Regions from separate parts of the Clostridium sp. SGI.024 genome, predicted to be linked through region 1. Evidence: a T-box and tRNA genes for the amino acid it is inferred to sense, from the RefSeq annotation. Region 1 holds a T-box; the other holds one or more tRNA genes.
What was found. A T-box is a leader RNA that pairs with one kind of tRNA and senses whether it is charged. The one in region 1 lies ahead of trpS (tryptophan--tRNA ligase), so its partner is inferred to be a tRNA-Trp.

Region 1 (11,567 bases):
TAAGTTTTCTTATAATTTACTCATAGATAAGAAAACATTATTGGAGGAGTTCATTATGAAAAATAATATAAATAAAAATTTAAGTTTAGGTGAATGTGTTATTATTTATCCTGCAATTGTAGAAAAGTTTAATGATATGCAATTAGATTATTGCTGTGGTGGAAATAAAAATTTAGAAGTTGCATTAAAAGAAAAAGATATTGATGTAGATAAATTTATTGAAGATATAAATAAGGAGCTTGAAAAATTTGTATTTGATAATTCATCATATATAAATTGGAATGAAAAAAATTCAGAGGAATTAATTAATCACATAGTAAATACTCATCATACTAAAACTTTTGAATTGTTAAAGGATATAGATCCATTACTAGTTAAGGTATTTAAAGTTCATTATAATCACTTACCAGAAGTCTTAACTAAAGTTCATAAGCTTTTTGGAGCACTAAAATGTGAGTTAGAAGAACATTTAATAAAAGAGGAAAAGATATTATTTCCAAAGATAATTGAATTTGAAAATACTAATGATAAAACAAAGAAAAAAATTTTAAAAGCAGAAATAGAAAGATTTATAGGAGAACATGAAGCAGCAGGAGACATACTTAAAGAATTAGCAAGTATTACTAATGATTATAATGCCCCAGAATGGGCATGTACAAGCTTTAAATTAGCATATATGAAGATGCATGAACTTGAAAAAGATTTATTTGTTCATATTCATAAAGAAAATAATAGTCTATTTAAGAGATATCAATAGAAATTTATTGAAAATATAGAGGTGATTAATATATGGAAAAGAAAAGATTTATTTTAGATAATGGTATAAATAGAGCAGTCAATGAAGACAAAATAAAGGAATTAACAATACTTTTAAGAAATTTAAATGAAAAAGGATTAACAGAAGACTTAAAGGAAAAGGGATTAAAGCTTGTTAAATCAATAAGTCCATTGGAACTTTCTATGGCAGAACAAAGCTTAGTAGAAGAAGGAATGAACCCAAGTGAATTAAGACATTTATGTGAAATTCATATGATGATTTTAAAAGGTGAACTTGAAAAATTACAAAGTAATATATCTAAAGGACATGTTTTATATACGTTAATAGAAGAACATGAATTAATATTAAATTTTTTAAAGGAATTAGAAGAAGTGACAAATCTAATACTAGATATGGAAAGCTATGATAAGGACAGAAAAGAATTTACAAGAGTAACTGAATTAATTATAAGTATATTAGATGCTGAGCCACATCATAAAAGGGAGGAAGATGTTTTATTTCCAGAACTTGAAACAAGGGGGATAACAGGACCTACTAGAATAATGAGACTTGAACATGAAGATTTAAGAAAGAAGAAAAGAGCACTAAAGGAATTAAGTGAGTCTGTTGAAAACTTAGATTTTAATGATTATAAAGATGAGTTGAAAAAACTTTCAAATTCTATTTGTTTTGAATTAAAAGACCATATATTTAAGGAAAACTATATATTATATCCTACAGCATTAGAAAGTATAGAAAGCAATGCTAAGTGGGTTAATATGAAAAAAGAATGTGACAATATAGGTTATTGTACATTTACACCCGAGGATTGTAAGTAATAAATATAAACTTAAAAAGAATGCCTCCTTCTAAATTATATAATTTAATTATAAATGTGAGTTTTATAGTATAATTAAATTAATTTATATGATTTAGGCTAGGAGGTATTTTATTTTGAATTGTGATTGTTGTTGTGAAAAATGTGCAAGTAGATTATATGCACGAGAAGTACCTATATTTGAATCACTTTCTGAAGAGGAATTAGATAGAATAATATCTATAAGAAAGCATATGTTTTTAAAAAAAGGAGAAAGTTTATTTTTAGAAGGCGATAAAGTTTCTAAACTTTTTATAATAAGTGAAGGAATGATAAAAATAAGTAAAACTACTGTAACTGGAAAGGAGCAGATTATAAATATATTGACAGTTGGAGATTTTCTTGGAGAAAGTAATATACTAGGAGATACACATGAAATAAATGTATCTGCAACAGCAGTTAAAAATACTGAATTATGTACTATTTCAAGAGAAGATTTAAAAGAAATATTATATTCTAATCCTGAAATAGCATTAAAACTTTTGTCTGAATTAAATAAGAGACTATCAGAGGTAGAAAACTTAAGTAAGAATCTATCAAATAACAATCCTGAATCAAGAATATGTTATATGTTAATTGAGTTTTCAGAGAAATATGGAAAGATTATAAATGATAGTATAGAAATTGAGCTACCTTTAAATAGAGAAGGTATGGCAAATTACTGTGGCTTAGCAAGGGAAACGTTAAGTAGAAAACTAAGTTATTTAGAAAATAAAAATATAATAGATATTATAGGAACAAAGAAAATAAGGATAAGAAGTTTAGAATTATTAGAGAAAGAAATTTATTAATATATATAATGCATAAATTTTTATAACTATATATATTGGATAATAAAAGAATAAAATGGTAAAATAGAGTGAGGATATTTGGGACTTGATAATTAATAAGAGGATTTAGAGGGTGAATAATTTATGCATAAGGTCAATAAAAGATTCTATTAGAAATAGATAATCTTTTAGAAGCTATAGTGAAGAATTACTATTAGAAGAAACAATTGATAAAATTGAGGAATATGTTAATACATTGGATAATCCTTTTGATATTAATGTAAGAATAAGACTAGTAAAAAAAAGAAAAATATGATGGAGTAGTTAGATTAGGAACTTATGGAGTAATAAATGGTGCAAATTATTATCTTATAGCAGTGTGTGAAAAGGGTTACTTTGATTTAGAAGCATTAGGATATACATTTGAAAAGGCTATCTTATATTGTACTTCTTTAGGTCTTGATTCTGTATGGCTTGGAGCTAGCTTTAGTAAAAGTGCTTTTGAAAAGACAATTAACTTAAAAGAAAATGAAATATTACCAGTAATATCTCCAATTGGATATAAGGGAGGAAAAAAATCTTTTATTTCATATTTTATAAAGGACCATAGAAATAATAGAATAGATTTTTCAGAGTTATTTTTTAATAAAGATTTTAGTAAAAAGTTTATTAAAAAGGAAGATATATATTCTAGGACTTTAGAGATGGTTAGATTAGCACCATCATCTTTAAATAGCCAACCTTGGAGGATAGTGGTTGATGAAGATAACTTCCATATATATAATATAGGAAAATCAAAAATGAATAGAATAGATATAGGAATAGCACTTTGTCATCTTGATTTATTTTTAAAAGAAATGTGGATAGATGGAGAATTCAGATCTACTAATCCTAGACTAGATACTAAATATAAATATGTAGTTAGTTGGATAAGAAAATAGTAATGTATATTAAAAATATAACATTATAATTTATAAGTATTAGGAATTATTAGTTTTATTATAAAAAATATATATTATCTTATGATTCTTTGGATAAAATTCAAGGGGAAAATAAGATAATATATTTTTTTGCAATTTAATATAAAGAATATACAAATAAAAGAATTAATTTGCAAATTTTATTATTTAATACTGATATTATAATATTTGTAAAGGGTTTAATTAGTCCAGTAACTAAAGGGATTAATAAATAATATTATTATAAATGAAGGAAATAATGTAAGGGTGGGATAATAAAATGGTAAAAGAAATTTTATCAAAAGTTTTAAATGAGAGATTTAAAAAGACAATAAAAGAATCAAGTAATGAAGAAATTTATTTAGCTTTATTAGAATTAACAAAAGATTCAATAAAGAAACAAGGAAATAATGAAGGGAATAAGAAGTTATATTATATTTCTGCAGAATTTTTAATAGGAAAGCTTTTATCTAATAACTTAATTAATTTAGGCTTATATGAAGAAGTTAAAAAAGTTTTACATGATAATGGTAAGGAGCTTACTGAAATTGAAGAAGTAGAATTAGAGCCCTCATTAGGTAATGGTGGACTTGGAAGACTTGCAGCTTGTTTCCTAGATTCAATTGCTACATTAGGACTTAATGGAGATGGAATAGGTTTAAATTATCATTTTGGTTTATTTAAACAAGTTTTTGAAAATAATAAACAAAAAGCTGTTAAGAATCCATGGATAACTAGTGAAAGTTGGTTAAATAAAACAGATATAAAATTCGAAGTTCCATTTGGAGGTTTTAAGGTTACATCAACTCTTTATGATATAGACGTTACTGGATATAATAAGCCATGTAACAAACTTCATTTATTTGATATAGATACTATAGATGAATCCTTAGTAAAAGATGGCATTAATTTCAATAAGGAAGAAATAAAGAAAAATTTAACTTTATTCTTATATCCAGATGATAGTGATAAGGCTGGAAATTTATTAAGAGTTTATCAACAATACTTTATGGTAAGTAATGCAGCACAACTTATATTAAAGGAATTTGAAGCAAAAGGATATGATATTCATAAGCTAAATGAACATGTTGTAATACAAATAAATGATACACATCCATCAATGGTTATTCCTGAATTAATTAGGCTTTTAGGCAATAGAGGAATAGAAATGGATGAAGCAATAGAAATAGTTTCTAAGACTTGTGCATATACAAATCATACTATTTTAGCAGAAGCTTTAGAAAAATGGCCAATGGAATACTTGGATAGAGTTGCACCACAATTAATGCCAATAATAAGAGAGTTAGCTAACAAAGTAAAAGCTAAGTATTCTGATGAAAGAGTGCATATAATTGATAAGGATGGAAGAGTTCATATGGCTAATATGGATATTCACTATGGATTTAGTGTAAATGGAGTTGCTGCTCTTCATACAGAAATATTGGAAGATGAAGAACTTAAACCATTTTATGATATATATCCTGAGAAGTTTAATAATAAAACAAATGGTATAACATTTAGAAGATGGTTAATTCACTGTAATAATGAACTTTCAGAGTACATTAGTAGCTTAATTGGTGATGAATTTAAAACTGATGCAAAAAAATTAGAAGACTTAGTAAAATATATAGATAATAATGAAGTGCTAAAAAGGTTAGAAGAAATTAAAAAAGATAATAAATTAGAATTGAAGAAATATTTAAAGGATACACAAAATATAGATGTTGATGAAAATTCTATATTTGATATTCAAATAAAGAGACTTCATGAATATAAGAGACAACAAATGAATGTACTTTATATTATTTATAAATATTTAGAAATTAAGAAGGGAAATCTTCCAAAAAGAACAGTTACAATTATATTTGGAGCAAAAGCAGCACCAGCATATGTAATTGCTCAAGATATAATTCATACAATATTATGTTTACAAGAAATAATAAATAATGATCCAGAAGTAAATAAATATTTAAAGGTTGTTATGGTTGAAAACTATAATGTAACAAAAGCAGAAAAATTAATACCAGCTTGTGATGTTTCAGAACAAATTTCATTAGCTTCAAAGGAGGCTTCAGGTACTGGTAATATGAAATTTATGCTAAATGGAGCATTAACTTTAGGAACTGAAGATGGAGCAAATGTTGAAATTCATGAATTAGTTGGAGATGATAATATCTATATCTTTGGTGAATCAAGTGAAGAAGTTATTGAACATTATAAGAAATCAGATTACATTTCAAAGACATACTATGAAAAACCAGAAATTAAGGAGTTAGTTGATTTTATAGTAAGTGATGAAATGTTAGCTGTTGGAGATAAAGAAAATCTAACTAGACTTCAAAAGGAACTAATTAATAAAGATTGGTTTATGACATTACTAGATTTAGAGGACTATATTAAGACTAAGGAAAAGGTGTTTAAGGATTACGAAGATAGAAATACTTGGAATAAGAAGGTATTAATTAATATTAGTAAAGCTGGATTCTTCTCATCAGATAGAACTATTGAAGAATACAATAGAGATATATGGAAGCTAAGATAATAGGTAAGAGGGAAGAAGTAAGAGTTAGAATTAAAGATTGAAAAAATGAAAATTAAAAAGTAAAAAATAAGGAAGTGATTTGGAGTAAATTACTTCCTTATTTTAGCTGTTTATCTGAATTTAAAGTATCTTTCAGGAATATTAATTTTTAAGTATTCTTCAATTTCTTCTAGAATATTATAGTTTTTAGGATCTGTAATAAGGCAAGTATAACCAGTATCTCCAGCACGAGCTGTTCTACCTATTCTGTGAATATAGCTTTCTACACTTTCAGGAGCATCATAGTTATATATATGAGTTACTCCAGTTACATCAATTCCTCTTGAAGCAACATCCGTTGCAATTAAATATTGTATTTCACAATTTCTAAAAGATTTCATTATTTTTTCTCTTTTATTTTGAGGAATATCACTATGTATTTTAGCAGCTTTTATACCTTTAGCAGCAAGTTTAATTTCTAATTCATCAGCACGTCTTTTGGTTCTGCAGAAGATAATAGACATAAAGGGATTATCTTCTTCTAAAATCTTAACTAAAGCATCTGCTTTCCATCTGTCTGTAGTTTTAACAACTTCTTGTCGTATATTAGGAATTTCAGATTCTTCATTTTCTGTAATATCAATAATAGTTGGATTATCCATATATCTGTAAGCAAGTTTTTTAACCTTAGAATCTATAGTTGCAGAAAAGCAAAGAGTTTGAATCTTTTTTGGAGCATAAGACATTATTTTTTCTATTTCATTTCTAAAGCCCATTAAAAGCATTTGATCTGCTTCATCTATAACCACAGTATTTAATTTACTTAAATCTATGCTTTTTCTTTCTAAATGATCTATTAATCTTCCTGGGGTTGCAATGATAATGTTAATACCCTTATTAAGCTTCTTTAATTGAGAGCCAACATCTTTACCACCATAAGCAGCTAATATTCCTAAATCATTTATATTAAATTTATTAGCTTCTTCAGTAATTTGAATAGCTAATTCTCTAGTGGGAGATAAAATTAACACTTCTGTATTTTTAGAATTGCTGTTTATTCTTTGAAGAATAGGTAGTAAGAAGGATAGGGTTTTACCAGAACCAGTTTTAGACTTTACTATTAAATCATTTTTATTGATGATTTTAGGAATAACCTCTTCTTGAACCTTAGTAGGAGTTACTATTCCATTCTTTTTTAATAAGTCAATTAATTGCAAATTTATATTTAAATTTTTAAAATTCATATATTTATCCTTTCCATAAATCTTTATAAATAGAGAGGAGCTTGGTATCCGGCGAAAGACAACCCAAGCTCCTCAAGTAATTAGCACTTACGTACCAACTGCTTAAATAGAATAACATTAAATTAAATAAATAGCAACAAAAATATTAATAAATTTAATATATTTATTTGTTATTTAGAAAATTTTAAGTTTTAAATTTAAAAGATAATTAATAAAAGTAATATAAATATTGACATAAGTAGAATATAATAATAATATGTTAAAAAGAATATTCAAAATCTTATGAAAAAGAAATAGTAATTAAATTAAGCTTCATTAAAGAGAGTTAAGGCTGGTGAAATCTTAGCAAGAAGAAATTTAATGAATGGATCTTGGAGGAATAAGGAGAAATCTTATGAGAGTATCTGAAATGGTGGACTGCACCTTATAGCAGATAGAGTATGCTAGTACTTGAAGATGAGTGGTATAACTTTAAAGTTATGCAATTTAGGTGGTATCACGGAGATTTTACTTCGTCCTATTTTTTAGGGCGAAGTTTTTTTATTTTATATAAATAGGAGGATTAAATATGGGAAAAGAAGTTATATTAACAGGGGATAGACCAACAGGAAAACTTCATATAGGTCATTATGTTGGTTCTTTACTTAATAGGGTTCAATTACAAAATACAAATAATTATGAGATGAATATAATGATTGCCGATACTCAAGCATTAACAGACAATGCAAGAAATCCAGAGAAAATTAGAAATAGTTTACTAGATGTTTTATTAGATTATTTGGCAGTAGGAATAGATGCTAAAAAGTCTACTATTTTTATTCAATCTCAGATACCAGAGCTTAATGAATTAGCTATGCATTATTTAAACTTAGTTTCATTATCTAGGTTAGAGAGAAATCCAACAGTAAAAAGTGAAATTAAAGAAAGAGGATTTGAAAGTAGCATACCAGCAGGATTTTTAATTTATCCAGTTAGCCAAGCTGCTGATATAACTGCATTTAAAGCCAATCTAGTTCCAGTAGGAGAAGATCAGCTACCTATGATAGAGCAAACTAGGGAAATTGTTAGAAGTTTTAATAATATTTATAAAACTAATATATTAGTTGAGCCAAAGGCAATTATTCCAAAGGGAATTTCAGCAAGGCTTCCTGGAATAGATGGCAAAAGTAAAATGAGTAAATCATTAGGGAATACAATTTATTTATCAGATGATGAAGATACAATAAGAAAAAAGGTTATGAGTATGTACACTGATCAAAATCACATAAGAGTTGAAGACCCAGGAAAGATTGAAGGAAATGTTGTATTTACTTATTTAGATGTTTTTTGTAAGGATAAGATAGTATTAAATGAAATGAAGGAAAATTACAAGAGAGGTGGATTAGGAGACGTAAAGATAAAGAAATATTTAAATGAAATATTGCAAGCTGAGCTTAAACCTATAAGAGATAAGCGCAAAGACTTAGAAAAGAATAAATATTATTTATATGAAATATTAAAAGAAGGAAGTATAAGGGCAAGAAATATAGCTTCTAGTACACTAGTTGAGGTTAGAAATGTAATTGGATTAAATTATTTTATCTAAGTTATTCATATTTCCATTGAAATATATATGTTAAATAAATATAACTAGAGTAGATTATAAAGGAATTTTTGCTGGAGTAATAGCTCTTAGCGGTATGTAGTTACTTATATTTTATTGGATAGAAAAATTTGTCCATGTAAGTAAAAAGAGCTGTGTAAACAGCTCCATTCTTATTTAGCTTTAAATCTTTTTCTCTTAAATAAAGATACAAAAATGATACTTATTAATAACAAAGTTATATACCCAAATAAGGTGAAAATTGTACCTATACTATTTCTAGCGGTGAAGGGTGATGAAGTATTTATTTTCCCAAAGCCTTGCTGTCTATTATTTGTATTCATTTCTTCATTATCATTATTACTTTGCATTTGAACTTCGGGCTGTTCAGTTGGTGCATTAGGATTTTGATTTTTGTTGTTTTGCATCTGTCCATCCTGCCTTGGGGGTTTTGGCATTTGCCCTCCCTGCATTGGAGCTCCAGGTATTTCATTATCTTGAACTTGCTCTTCTAGGGCTTCATTATTCTCTATATTAGAGCTAGCAGTTGAGATAGCATCAGTAGGCTTTTGAAAGTTTATGTTTTTGTCCATATTTTTCATGCCACCTTGACTACCTAAAGCAGTTAAATTAACTGTAGTTTCAATAGTACCATAGTTAGTTGAAGGCTGACTTCCGTCAAGTTGTGTAGATATACTTTTTGATCTATCTACTCCGAAGTTTATTAATTCAGGAAGAGAAGCTATATATTCTTTATAAGTATAAAAGGCAGTAGCATCATTTTTAACATAATCTGATATAAGTGAATTTACTTGACTTATAGTATTTTCATAGGTTCCATCATTAACATAATTAACTATTTCTTGAAGATATTTATGATAAGTTTCTTTATACTTATCAACCTCTAATAATTTACCTATTAAAGGACTATTTTCAAGAGAATCTGTAACTGGGCTATCTATTGGGAAATTAATAGCTTTACTAGCTGTTCCTATATTAAAGGCCCCAAAGGAAAGGTTATAGTCCCAAGGAATTATTTCAAATACTCCATCTCTTTCATAAAGATAATAGTTATGTTTCATATTAGAAGCATAGCTATCTAAATTTACAAGGAAGGTATTTACTGCAAAATATCTAAGTATTTCATCTACATTAAGATATTCTTCTAAATTAGTTCCTTCATTTAGATTTTTTATCATTTCAATAACTTTATCTTCATCAGTGTCAGTTGTTGTTTTAAATACATTATTGTCAAATATATCAGAATAAGATTCTTTGTTATCATCAGAATAAACTAGATTTCCACCATTAGAAGCACCAATGCCTCCACCCATCATACCACCTCTAAATCCCTTATCTTTAAGGTTTTCATTGCCTTGAGAATTATTATTTTGGTTATCAATTATATTAGGAAGTGAAGTATTATCTCCATTTTGAACATTGCCCATATTAGGAGGTGTTATAGTTCCTCCGCCTTGTGCATTATCCATAGGAGGGGCCATATTCTCTCCATCTTGAGGATTATCCATATTAGGAGGAGGCATATTCTCTCCATCTTGATCTTTATTCATTGTAGGAGGTACAAAATTTCCTTCATTATTCATATTAGGCATCGTATCCTTGCCACCTATTTCATTTCCTTCAGGTTTATATAAGTTTCCAGATAAAGAACCATAATTTCTTTCAATAAACTCTTCTTCAATAACTTCTACAGCAAAGTATAATCCCCATTCTTCTCCATTTACCTTTATATTTGTAAAGGCAAAGGCTGGAGTAGGAACACCCATTTTTTCTAGAAGATCATAAGAAAGATATTCCTTCATATAAGTTGCATCAGACATTACATTATTTAATGCAATTTTACTTAAGCCATCTAAAGTTTGTCCATCTACATATTCATCAAATTTTACTTTAAAGCTATATCTATCAGTGGTATCATCACTTGCAATCATGGATAAACTAGAATTTCCTTTGGCTCTGATACCAACATTATTATATTTAGTTCCATTAACAGTAATATTTGCATTTATATATTCTTCATTTATAGCATTATCTAATAGATAGTTCCAATTATCTTCATCAATTTCTAAATCAATTTCTGTTACTTGCTCTTTATTAAAGATAGTTTCAATATAATTAAAATTACTAGAAGAATTTGAAGCTTCATCAGTAATATTTTTGGAATTTACATAAATTATAGTAGTAAAAAATAGAGCTATAGCTGTGAATGTAGCAATTATAGCATTTATATATTTATTTGAAATCATTTTTTTACACCACCTTAAGGGTTAATTCATGTAGTCTCCATTATAGCTTACTAGAACAACGTTATTAACTCCTTCTAAATTATTAATTTCATTTACGAATTTAGTTGACATTTCTTTTAATCTTATTTCAACAGTAATTTCTATTCCATTACTAGCAGATACAGTTTTAGATTTTATAACATGTTTCTTTACAGATTTATTAATATGATTCATTGCCAAGTTTTCACTATTGTCATCAGAACAATTTACTATTAATATATAAGGATTATCTGAACTCTTTTTGTTTATAAATACAAGTAATATAATGCCTATAAAAACAGATCCAAATATAGCTAAGGGAATAAGACCAGCTCCGAGAACTATACCAACACTTATTGACAAAAAAACAAAAGCAATATCTAGTGGTTCTTTAATAGCTGATCTAAATCTTACTATTGATAAAGCACCAACCATACCAAGTGATAATACAACATTTGAAGTTACAGCTAAGATTATAAGTGTAGTTATTAAAGTCATAGCAAGAAGTGAAACGCCAAAGTTTTCAGAGTACATAACCCCTCTAAAAGTTTTCTTATAAACTAAGAAAATAA
Region 2 (11,567 bases), on a different contig from region 1:
TAACAATTCTTTACTCATAAACTTATAGTAAAGTCCATAAATTAATTTGGAATTTTCATCATCTACATTTCCTAGTTGACCCATTAGAAGTAACCATCTTTCAAGATCAGGATTGGTAATAGGAATATTAATTTCAGGTAAATCACCATAATTAGGTTCTGGAACAAGCATCCCTGAAGCAATTGAAACATCATTTGAAATTACCTTTACACCACATGCACCATTAAGATAGAAGGTTTCTCCCAAAAAGTTATAAATTCCATCCTTACTTTCACCATTCTTAATTTCCTTAATTTCATAGGGGTATTTACTAAAATATGCTTCTGCCATACTCTTATATGATTTTGGAAAAATAAGAATGTCTGGAGGCATGCACATATATCCTTCTTCTATTTTTTTAGTGGTAGAAAACAAATTTGGTTCTCCTGTTCGTTTATTAAAAACACAGTAAATTTCATCTGCCTCAAATATTTTTTTTATTAATTGCTTTGCAACTCTTTCTATTTTTTTGTAATTAATTTGATTTTGTCCCTCATTTGTTCCTTTAACTGTTTTGGATTGAAACCAAGAAAATAATCTCCAAACTTCGTAGCAATCAGCGATGCTGAATTGTTCTAATTCTGAATCAGGAATATCCAATTCCATCTGTGCAACAAAACAATCTCCCATAGCATTAATATATGCATCATGAACGGTCTTTACGGATGTTGTTCTTGTATATAAAACAGTACCTTTTCTAATGCCTAACAAACTTCCTCCTTCAATACGAAGTGCAACTTGACAATCACTTGCCTCATTTGTAAGATTGTTTGGTACTTTTTCAATTGAAATTATTGTGGAGAGGCTTGTTGGTTCTGTATCACTATCCAAATTAGATATATACACAGCATCACCTACTCGTGTAGTTCCTTTTAATGGTCCAACAACAATTAGGTCATTACTTTCCTTTAATTTGAAAGTATCGTGCACTCCTAATACGAAATTAGTTGGTATATCATCATTTTTTTTTACTTTTTGTTCTTCCTGCTTTCTCCCAAACAAATTATTTATTAATCCCATATAACTTACCTTCTTTCATGCTTAATAAAATAAATAGACTTTTATTAATTAGTAGGTGAACCAATAGTATTTTACTAAATTATAAATATACTTTCCAAAAATTGCAAATAAAAAAACAGAAGTGCATAGCCAATGCTATGCACTCCTGAAATGATATTAAATTATTTATTATTTCTTAGTTCATAAAGAGAAAATCCCTTTATATTTCTTATAAGTATTTAGTCATTAGTATTGCATCTTCTTTGTTATCTTCATAATAGCCTTTTCTAAGTCCATCAACTACAAATCCATATTTTTCATATAGATTTTGAGCAGGATAATTAGATGCTCGAACTTCTAAATTAATTAATGAACAGTCTAAATGTGTGCATAAATTAATTAATGATTCTAATAATTTTGCACCAATTCCTTGTTTTCTGTAATCTGGATGAACAGCAATATTAGTTATGCTTCCTTCACCAACAACTATCCATATACCTACAAAACCAACAACTAAGTTTGAATCTTCATCTCTTGCAACAATATATTTTGCTAAGGGATTATTTATTTCCCCTTCAATTGATTCAATGCTCCAAGGCATGGAAAAACAAGCATTTGATATATTAAAAACTCCATTAACATCTTTATTAGTCATTAAATTATAAGTTATTTTCATTTTTTAACGCTAACCTTTTTTCTAATTCTCTTTGAGCTTGAGGTTTCTTTAAATAAAATGGAGATGAATTTAAATCATCACACTCATTATTTAATAACATTTTAATTCCTAGCTCACCTAAAGAAGAAGCTCTTATTATGCTAAGATGATTTGGAGCAAAATTGGAATTTGGTAAATGCTCTAATAAATAATCCTTATGTTTATTTACTGCATCTCCAGTGAAGATAACATCTTCTCCTTTTTCTTTTAATAACTCTATTAATTCATCTAGTTCAAGTGCAGAGTAGTCACTTATTTTTTCTAAAGTGCCATTATTTCCTTTATAAAGACAAGTATAAACGCTACTTCTTAATGCATCCATTATAGGGCAGATAATTCCATTAAAATTAACTAAAGAATAAGCAAGAGCATCTAAGCTAGATACACTTATATATGGTTTATTTGAACCAAAACTTAAGCCTTTAACTGTAGCCATTCCTATTCTTAATCCTGTAAAAGAACCAGGACCCTTTGAAACTACAAATCCGTCTATATCATCAATGTCTAATGATGAATCTTTTAATAATTTATCTACTATATCCATAATTAAAGTAGAGTGTTCTAGTTTATTATTAATTGTATATTCTGCAATTAAATTATTTTCATCTAAAAGAGCAGCAGTAGCTACTTTTGATGCTGAATCTATGCTTAAAACTATCATAAGTTTAACTCCTTTATATAATTATATCTTTCACCATAAGGAGTAATAGTAATATTTCTATAGTTTTCTCCTTTAGACAAATCTTTTTCTATTAATATATGTAAATATTCATTAGGTAAAATTTCTTCAATGTAATTAGCCCACTCAATTATAGATACTCCATCTGAAAAAATATAATCATCAAAGCCTATAGCATAAATTTCATCAGGATCACTAACTCTATAAACATCAAAATGGTATAATTTAAGCCTACCAGAATCGTATTCATTAACTATAGTAAAAGTTGGACTAGTAATATATTCATCTATATCTAAACCTTTGGCTATTCCTTTAGTTATATGAGTTTTCCCAGTTCCTAAATCTCCAGTTAAACATACTATATCACCAGGATTTAATAGTTTACCTATAGCAAATCCAAGTTTAGTTGTATCTTCTATATTTTCAACATTAAAATTCATGTGAAATCTCCTTTCTAAAGAATTTATATTAATATATATTCTATCTAAAATGAAGAAAAAAAGAAAGGTAAAAATAAATACATTATTTAACTTGTAATTAATATGTAAAAGATTTGTAATTCTTTTTTAGTCATGATAAGATAAAATATATATAAGTAAATTATTATTTCCTGGAGGAAATTAAGATGAAGAAGTTAACATATGCCTTCCTTATTTTTACTTCTATATTATTTTTTGGATTGACATTTTCATATAATCCTTTAATGGCAAATCCAACAAATGAATTAGATGAAGAAAAGGATACTTATTTAAACATATTAACAGTAAATAAAGAAATATATTCAATGGTTAAAGCTTTAACTTTAGATAATCATAATGTAGAGTATTTATTTAGTAATGAGAAAGAGATAAAAGATTTTAAGGTAAGTGAAAATATTATAAATAATATATTAAATATGGATTTGTTCATATATAATGGAGTAGGCTACGAAAAGTGGATAAATGAAATAGTAGATAACTCTAAGAATTCTAATGTAGGTATTATAAATGCTAGTAGAGGAATAAGAACAATAACAAAATCATTATCTAAGGAAAATGAAGAAAATCCATATTATTTATTAGGATTTAATGAGTATAAAATAGCTTTATATAATATTAAAACCTCATTACAAGAAAAAGATATAAAAAATAGAAGTTATTATGAAGAAAATTATAACAAGATAATTGATGAACTAGATAAATTTTTAAGTGATTCTAAAGAAGAACTAAAAAAGTATAAGAATTATAATATATATACTAATACAGATAAATTTGATTATTTATTTAGAGACTTAGGATTACAAGTAAATAAATTAAAAGATAATGATGAGGAAGTAGTAGAAGATAAATTAACTAACAATATATTTATTTATGATAATAATTTTGAAAAATTAGATGAATTAAAGAGTAAAATGAAAAATGAATATACCTATGTTGGGTTAAGCTCTGAAGGAAATAAAGATGTATTAATTAAAAATGTAACTGATATTATTGAAGCATTAAAAAATAAAAGAAATATTAGTAGTTGATTTTTAGATAGACATAAGATATAATATTAATTGTTCTGCAAAGGGGTATAGCTCAATTGGTAGAGTAGCGGTCTCCAAAACCGTTGGTTGTGGGTTCGATTCCTACTGCCCCTGCCAAAAAGTCAGCAATTTTTTATTGCTGGCTTTTTTATTATAAAAAAACTTTACATTAAAAATAAAAACCACTAGTTTAACTAGAGGTTTTTATTAAGTAAAATTAATTATATTATATAAGGAACAGTTATAACAGCAATATTTTTATTCTTCAATAAATTTTTTCTAATAATATCAGAAGTATGATTATGAAGAACATTATCATAAAATTTTTCGGTATTCAATTCAGAAAGAACTATTGTTATAATGTCATGTTTAGAGTAATTTTGATTTTTAATAAATCTTTCTAGTGGATCTAGGATATCTCTATAATCAGACTTTTCAATTACTAAAGGAACATCTATCTCATATTTTTCCCATTTGTTCTTTATATATTCAGTTTCTTTATCATTGGTTGACACATGAAATACTACAATATCATTTGATAAGCATTTAGCATAATTTAATGTTTTAATAACACTTCTATTTAAATCTCCAACAGGTACTATAAAATGCTTTACTGTAGCTTCATTAAGCTTAGGAAACTCTTGGCCTTGCATAGAAAGTTCATTAGCTGTGAAGGTATAATGGTTCTTTATTTTTTTCATTATGAAAATAACGAAAGGTATAAGAATAAATACCATCCAAGCACCATGAAGGAATTTGTTTATTCCTATAACAATTGTACAAACAAATGTTATTGTAGCACAAAAACCATTTATGAAAGCTTTATGTCTCCAACACTTTTCTTTTCCTCTTATCCATTTCATTACCATACCAGTTTGAGATAATGTAAATGACATAAATACTCCAACTGCGTATAAAGGTAATAAGAAGTGGCTTTCACCATTAAATATTATTACTAAAAGTGATGAGCAGAATGCTAATGCTAATATTCCATTAGAATAACTTAATCTATCACCACGTTTTGTAAGTTGCCTTGGTGCATATCCATCTCTTGCAATAAATGATATTAATAATGGAAAATCAGAAAAAGCTGTGTTAGCTGCCATTATTAAGATTAAAGTAGTTGCAATTTGAATTACATAAAACATTAAAGTGTTTGTGCCAAATACCATTTCAGCTATTTGTGATAAAACTGTTTTATCTAGACTTGGTACTGCATGATAAATAGTGGATAAATATGACACACCACCAAAAATTACAATAACTATAAGGAATAATAAACCTAAAACAATTTTAGCATTTTTAGTTGCTGGTTCTTTAAAGTTAGCAACACCATCACTTACAGCTTCAATACCAGTTAAGGCAGTACAACCAGCTGAAAATGATTTTAAGAAAAGTAAAATAGTTAAATCTCCATAAACAGCAGGGATTCCCACTACTGATACAGGTGAATATCCAAAGAAAATATGTTTAACTATTCCGACAATTATCATTATTATAGTTACAAAAATAAAAAAGTAAGTTGGAATACTAAATATTTTAGATGAATCACTAATCCCTCTAAGATTACCTAAAGTCATAAGTAGAATTATAAGTACGGATATAAATACTCTATGAGGTAATAAAGCTGGAAAAGCTGATACAATTGCGGCAGAACCTGCACAAGAACTAACTGCTACAGTTAGGATGTAATCTATGGTTAATGCTGACCCTGCTACGAGGCTTGGTATCTCTCCAAGATTTTCTTTAGATACTATATAAGAACCTCCACCTTTAGGGTAGCTATTAATAGTTTGTCTATAAGAAAAGATCAATATGCTAAGTAATAATATAATTGATAAGGTAACATAAAGTAAAGATGTATAAGCTGCTAAGCCTACAACAGGAATTAGAACCCAGAGAATTTCTTCACAAGCATATGCCACAGAAGAAATTGCATCACTAGATAGTATAGGTAGTCCTCTAAAAACGCTTAATTTTTCATGTTAGATTTGTGAAGACTTTAGGGGTTGTCCAATTATATTTTTTTTTAATTTTGAAAACATATTGCACCTCTTTATAAATAACGAATATCTCAAGAACATTATAGTGATGAGATAATATAATGTAAAATATAATATACTGTGCAATAATTGTTGAAATAACTAAAATTTGTCGTTTATACTAAAATATCTTAATTAACCTTTGAAATATTAAAGATGATAATGATTACAAAAATTATAAATATATTTATTTTATTATTGACAAGTATCAAATTATCATGATAAAATAACTTTTGTTGAAGGGGTATAGCTCAATTGGTAGAGTAGCGGTCTCCAAAACCGTTGGTTGTGGGTTCGATTCCTACTGCCCCTGCCAAAAAAAGGCTAAAAAATTTATTTTTTAGCCTTTTTTTATTTTATATATTTATTAAAAATGATAAAGTATATAATATAAAGTAGAAATTTGATTATTATTCTGTGGGGAATCATTTATATGAGATATAAAATAAAAAAAATAATAGTTTTTTCTATAATAACTAGCCTTATGCTTAATATTTTTTATTTAAAAGCTAATGCATTGAGTAATGATAAAAAAGATATTGTTTTTAAAAGAATAACTGTGGATGATGGATTGTCTCAAACTACAGCTCAATACTTATTTCAAGATAGTAAAGGGTATATGTGGATAGGAACAACAGATGGCCTTAATAGATATAATGGTCATGACTTTGAAATATATAAATATAGAGAAGGACGTAATGAGAGTATAAGTAATAATTATATTTCAGCTATAAATGAAGATGAGCATGGCTATATCTGGGTTGGAACATCAGGTGGTTTAAATAAAATAAATACAGAAACAAATGAAATAAAAAATTATTTTTCAGGTACTGATGGTTGTAATTTATCTGATAATAATATAACTGAAATATTAATAGATTCAAAGAAGGATATCTATATAGCAACTGAAAATGGTTTGAATTTATATGATAAAGAAAATGATAATTTTATAAGATTGTATGAAGAAGAAGCTGGTACAAATAAATTAACTAGTCAAATTATTTACTCAATAGATGAAGATTCAAAAGGAAACTTATGGATAGGAACTACAGAGGGGCTTAATAAAGTCAACAGAGAAACTAACAAAATAACTAATTATTATGCAGACGGCTCCCAAAATTCTATCTCAGACAATTTTATATATGACATATATGCAGATGACAAAAATAATTTATGGATAGCTACATATAGTGGTGGATTAAATAAGTTAAATATAGAGACAAATGAGATGAAATATTATTATAATGACCCAAAGGATGAAAATTCCATTGCTAGTGATTCTATTAATTCAATATATAAAGATAAGAAAAACACAATATGGATAGCAACTAGTAAAGGACTTAGTAGGTTAGAAGAAAAGGATAATAAGTTTATAAATTATAATTCAAAAATATATGATCCTCAAAGCTTAGTTAGTGATGATGTATTATGTTTAACTGAAGATAAATCAGGATCAGTTTGGGTTGGCACATATGGTGGAATAAGTATCTTCAATAATGAAAATTCTTTTATAAATTATAAAAAGGATTATTTAAATAGCAATTCATTAAGTGATAATATGATTGCTGGAATATATAAAGATAAGGATGGACTTATTTGGGTTGGAACAGTTCAAGATGGAATAAATGTTATAGATAGAAAAAAGAATACTATAACTAAATATAAAAGTTCTGATTATGATAACTCCATTAGTAGTGATAATATAAGAGATATAACTGGAATTGATAATGAGATTTGGATAGCGACTGAATATGGATTAACAAAGTATGATAAGAACACCAATGAATTTACAAAGTATTTTCATAAAGATGATAATTATTTAACAGAAAATTATGAAAACGATGAAAGTGATAATTCTTTAATATCAAATGATGTAAGGAGTTTATATATAGATAAGGATGGAGATTTGTGGATAGCAACTGCAAATGGTGTATGTACCTTTGATAGAAAAGGTAAATTTAAGTCTTATAAAGAATTGTTTTTAAAAAATGGAATACTTAAAGGTATGTTTTCAGGAATAGCTCAAGATAAAGATGGAGATATATGGATAGGATCTTCTTTAGATGGAGGCTTAATTAGAATAAATAAGAGTACCAATGAAGTAAAAGTCTATAAAAATGAAATAGATAATAAAAATAGTATAAGTTTTAATGTAGTAAAAAGTATTGCAGTAGATGAAAATAATACGGTTTGGGTTGGAACTCAAAATGGATTAAATAAATTTAATAGAGAAGATGAAACTTTTACAAGATATTACGAAAGTGATGGATTATCTAATAACTTTATTTATGGAATACTAATTGATAATGAAGATAATCCTTGGATAAGTACCAATTATGGTATATCTAAATTTAATGTAAAAGAGCATAAGTTTATTAATTATGATGTTACAGATGGTTTACAAGGAAATGAATTTAATGGATATGCATATCATAAGGCTTATGATGGTGAAATGTTCTTTGGGGGAATTAATGGACTAACCACCTTTTATCCAGAAAAATTAAAAGAAAAGGACTTTATACCAAAGGTAGTTATAGGAAGTGCATATACAAACCAAGATGAACTCTTAGATTTAGACAAAATACATTTAAAATATAAAAGTAATAATATACACTTTAACTTCTTTTTACCTGATTATAGAAACGTTAAAAAGACTCAATATGCTTATAAGTTAGAGGGATTAGAAAATGATTGGATAATGGCTGATAATAGAAATTATGCTAATTATACTAATTTAGATGGTGGGAAATATACATTTAAAGTTATTGCAAGAAATTCTACTGGAGAATGGAGTGAGCCAACAAGTATAACTTTTACAGTAGGAGTGAAGCCGTGGAAAAGTCCTTTTGCTTATATGGTTTATTCATTCCTTTTATTTGTGATAATATATATAATTTGGAATAGAGTGAAGATATTAGATAGCTTAGTAGCTCAAAGGTCTAATGAGCTGAATAAGAAATTTAAAGAAAATGAAATCCTTTATAATAAATTAATTGAAAATGAAAAATATAAAAATAATTATTTTATTAATTTATCTCATGAGCTTAGAACTCCATTAAATGTTATAATTTCTGTTCAGCAGCTTATAACAAAATTAAATGAAGATAATAAAGTTATTCCAAAGGATAAGTTATATTATTATATGGAGGCAATAGGAAAAAATTCTAATAGATTATTAAAGTTAATTAATAATATAATAGATACATCAAAAATAGAATCAGGCTCATATAAATTAGACTTGAAAAAACATAATATAGTTTATTTAGTAGAAGAAGTAACCTTATCTATGAAAAATTATATTGAATCAAAAGGAATTGAATTAATTATAGATCCTGAAATTGAAGAAAAAATTATAGAATGTGATGAATCAGAAATAGAGAAGTGCATAGTTAATTTAATTGGTAATGCTGTTAAATTTACTGAAAGAGGAGGGAAAATAGAAGTTAGAATTAGTGACCTTGGAGATTCAGTAAAAATATCAGTAAAGGATACTGGTATTGGAATAGATAAAAATTATCATGAGGCTATATTTGATAGGTTTGGACAAGCGTATCATAATATATCAGAGGAATTTGGAGGAAGTGGATTAGGATTAACACTTACTAAGCAATTAGTTGCATTACATAAAGGTAAAATATTTGTTAAAAGTGAAGTTAACAAAGGTAGTGAATTTATAATTATTTTACCTGTAAAGCAAAGATAAGTTATAATTATTGACAGTAGTAATTTACAATGATAAGATATATTTATTAAGTATCTGGATTGTTACTGGAATGCAGGCAATACCTAAATTGGGGTGTATTAGTATACTCTAGTTTAGGTATTTTATTTTCCAAGTGTAAGGAGAATGTAAGATGATTGTTGAAAAAATATTGAACAATAATGTAGTTGTATCAATAGATCCTAATACTAAAAAAGAAGTCATTATTATGGGGTCAGGAATTGCCTTTAAAAGAAAGGTTGGGCAGGAGATAGAAGAAGATAAAATTGAGAAAATATTTGTTGTAGATGATAAAAAAATGAGCAATAAGATTAAAAAATTAATAAATCAAATTCCAGATGGAATATTTGAATTAGCTCATGAAATAATCTCTTATTCTAGCAAAAAACTAGATAGAAAATTAGATAAACAAATATACATATCTTTAGCTGACCATATTGCCTTTGCGATAAAGAGATACAAAAACAATATACAAATAAAAAATGATTTATTAGATGAAATAAGAAGAATTCATAAAGAAGAGTTTTCAGTAGCTCTATGGGCAGTAAATCATATTAATAATAAATTAAATATTAATTTACCTGAAGATGAAGCAGCTTTTATTGCTTTACATTTAGTTAATGCAAGCTATCAAGAAACTTCAAAGGAATCTGTTATTGCAACTAATATAATTAAAGGTGTTTTAAATATTATAAGATATTACTACTCCATAGAATTTAATGAAGATGATTTAAACTATGATAGGTTATTAACCCATTTGAAATATTTTGCAAAAAGGGTAGTTACTAATAATCAAAATAGTGACAATAATAGTGAATTTATAGAGATAGCAAAGAAAAGTTATCCAGAAGCATATGAATGTGCTCTAAAGGTTAAAGCATATGTTAAGAATAATTATAATTATGATGTTAATGAAGATGAAATAGTTTACTTAACTATGCATATTCATAGAGTTATTTCTGTACTTAGAAGTAGTTAAATATATTTATACCTGTAAAGATTTTGAAGCTGTCGCAAAAGCATTTAAATTAAAAATGAAGAATTAATGAAATGCTTTAAAAAAAATTAATAAAAATGTTCAAATTATAAACTCCGAAAGGAGTTTATTCCTTTATTTTACAGTGTGCGACAGGTCTTCTTTAAATTATAATAGGAGGAAAAAATGGATATTAGCTTATTTTTCAAAAAATCCTTTGGAGTTTTGCAAAGGATTGGAAAATCAATAACTTTACCTATAGCCTTATTACCAGTAGCAGGATTATTAATGGGAATTGGAACATTATTTGAAAATGAATATTTTCTAAATATATTTCCTATTTTATCTGGAAAAACATTTCAAATAATAGCTGATATAATGTCTGCATCAGGAAATATTATATTTACTAATTTACCTTTAATATTTGCAGTAGGTGTTGCAATTGGTATGAGTTCAGGAGATGGAGTTGCAGCATTAGCAGCAATAGTAGGATTTTTAATAATGAATGTAACTACAGGTATAATTGCCGGTGTAGATATGACACAAGTTCAAAATAATCCAATGTACACAACTGTATTAGGAATACCAACCTTATCTACAGGTGTTGTTGGTGGAATTATTATAGGACTTATTTCAGCAAGTATATATCAGAAATTTTATGATATAAAATTACCAGAATTTTTAGGATTTTTTTCAGGAAAGAGATTTGTTCCAATAGCAGCTGCTATATCTGGATTAATATTAGGAATTATTATGGCAGTTATTTGGCCTCCTATTCAAAATTTTTTATTAGAGTTCTCTAGAAGCGTGATAAGTACAAATGAAACTCTCTCTGCATTTATCTTTGGTTTGATAGAAAGAGCCTTAATACCTTTTGGATTACATCATA

Region 2: it has a tRNA-Trp gene. The T-box ahead of trpS (tryptophan--tRNA ligase) is inferred to sense a tRNA for this amino acid. The anticodon was not compared.

What each region holds. Positions count from the first base shown of each region.
Region 1 covers NZ_JBNPON010000036.1:936-12,502, reverse strand. The annotation lists gene ric (iron-sulfur cluster repair di-iron protein) at 56-757, shown strand; gene ACQRD5_RS10770 (DUF438 domain-containing protein) at 790-1,596, shown strand; gene ACQRD5_RS10765 (Crp/Fnr family transcriptional regulator) at 1,712-2,425, shown strand; gene ACQRD5_RS10760 (nitroreductase family protein) at 2,782-3,345, shown strand; gene ACQRD5_RS10755 (glycogen/starch/alpha-glucan phosphorylase) at 3,644-5,905, shown strand; gene ACQRD5_RS10750 (DEAD/DEAH box helicase) at 6,016-7,128, opposite strand; T-box leader at 7,402-7,651, shown strand; gene trpS (tryptophan--tRNA ligase) at 7,697-8,713, shown strand; gene ACQRD5_RS10740 (CotH kinase family protein) at 8,884-10,977, opposite strand; gene ACQRD5_RS10735 (DUF4956 domain-containing protein) at 10,999-11,567, opposite strand, start outside.
Region 2 covers NZ_JBNPON010000024.1:11,842-23,408, forward strand. The annotation lists gene ACQRD5_RS08570 (SseB family protein) at 1-1,059, opposite strand, end outside; gene rimI (ribosomal protein S18-alanine N-acetyltransferase) at 1,268-1,714, opposite strand; gene tsaB (tRNA (adenosine(37)-N6)-threonylcarbamoyltransferase complex dimerization subunit type 1 TsaB) at 1,698-2,414, opposite strand; gene tsaE (tRNA (adenosine(37)-N6)-threonylcarbamoyltransferase complex ATPase subunit type 1 TsaE) at 2,411-2,872, opposite strand; gene ACQRD5_RS08590 (metal ABC transporter substrate-binding protein) at 3,058-3,939, shown strand; tRNA gene ACQRD5_RS08595 (tRNA-Trp) at 3,981-4,056, shown strand; gene ACQRD5_RS08600 (APC family permease) at 4,161-5,864, opposite strand; tRNA gene ACQRD5_RS08605 (tRNA-Trp) at 6,222-6,297, shown strand; gene ACQRD5_RS08610 (ligand-binding sensor domain-containing protein) at 6,415-9,684, shown strand; gene licT (BglG family transcription antiterminator LicT) at 9,836-10,681, shown strand; gene ptsG (glucose-specific PTS transporter subunit IIBC) at 10,865-11,567, shown strand, end outside.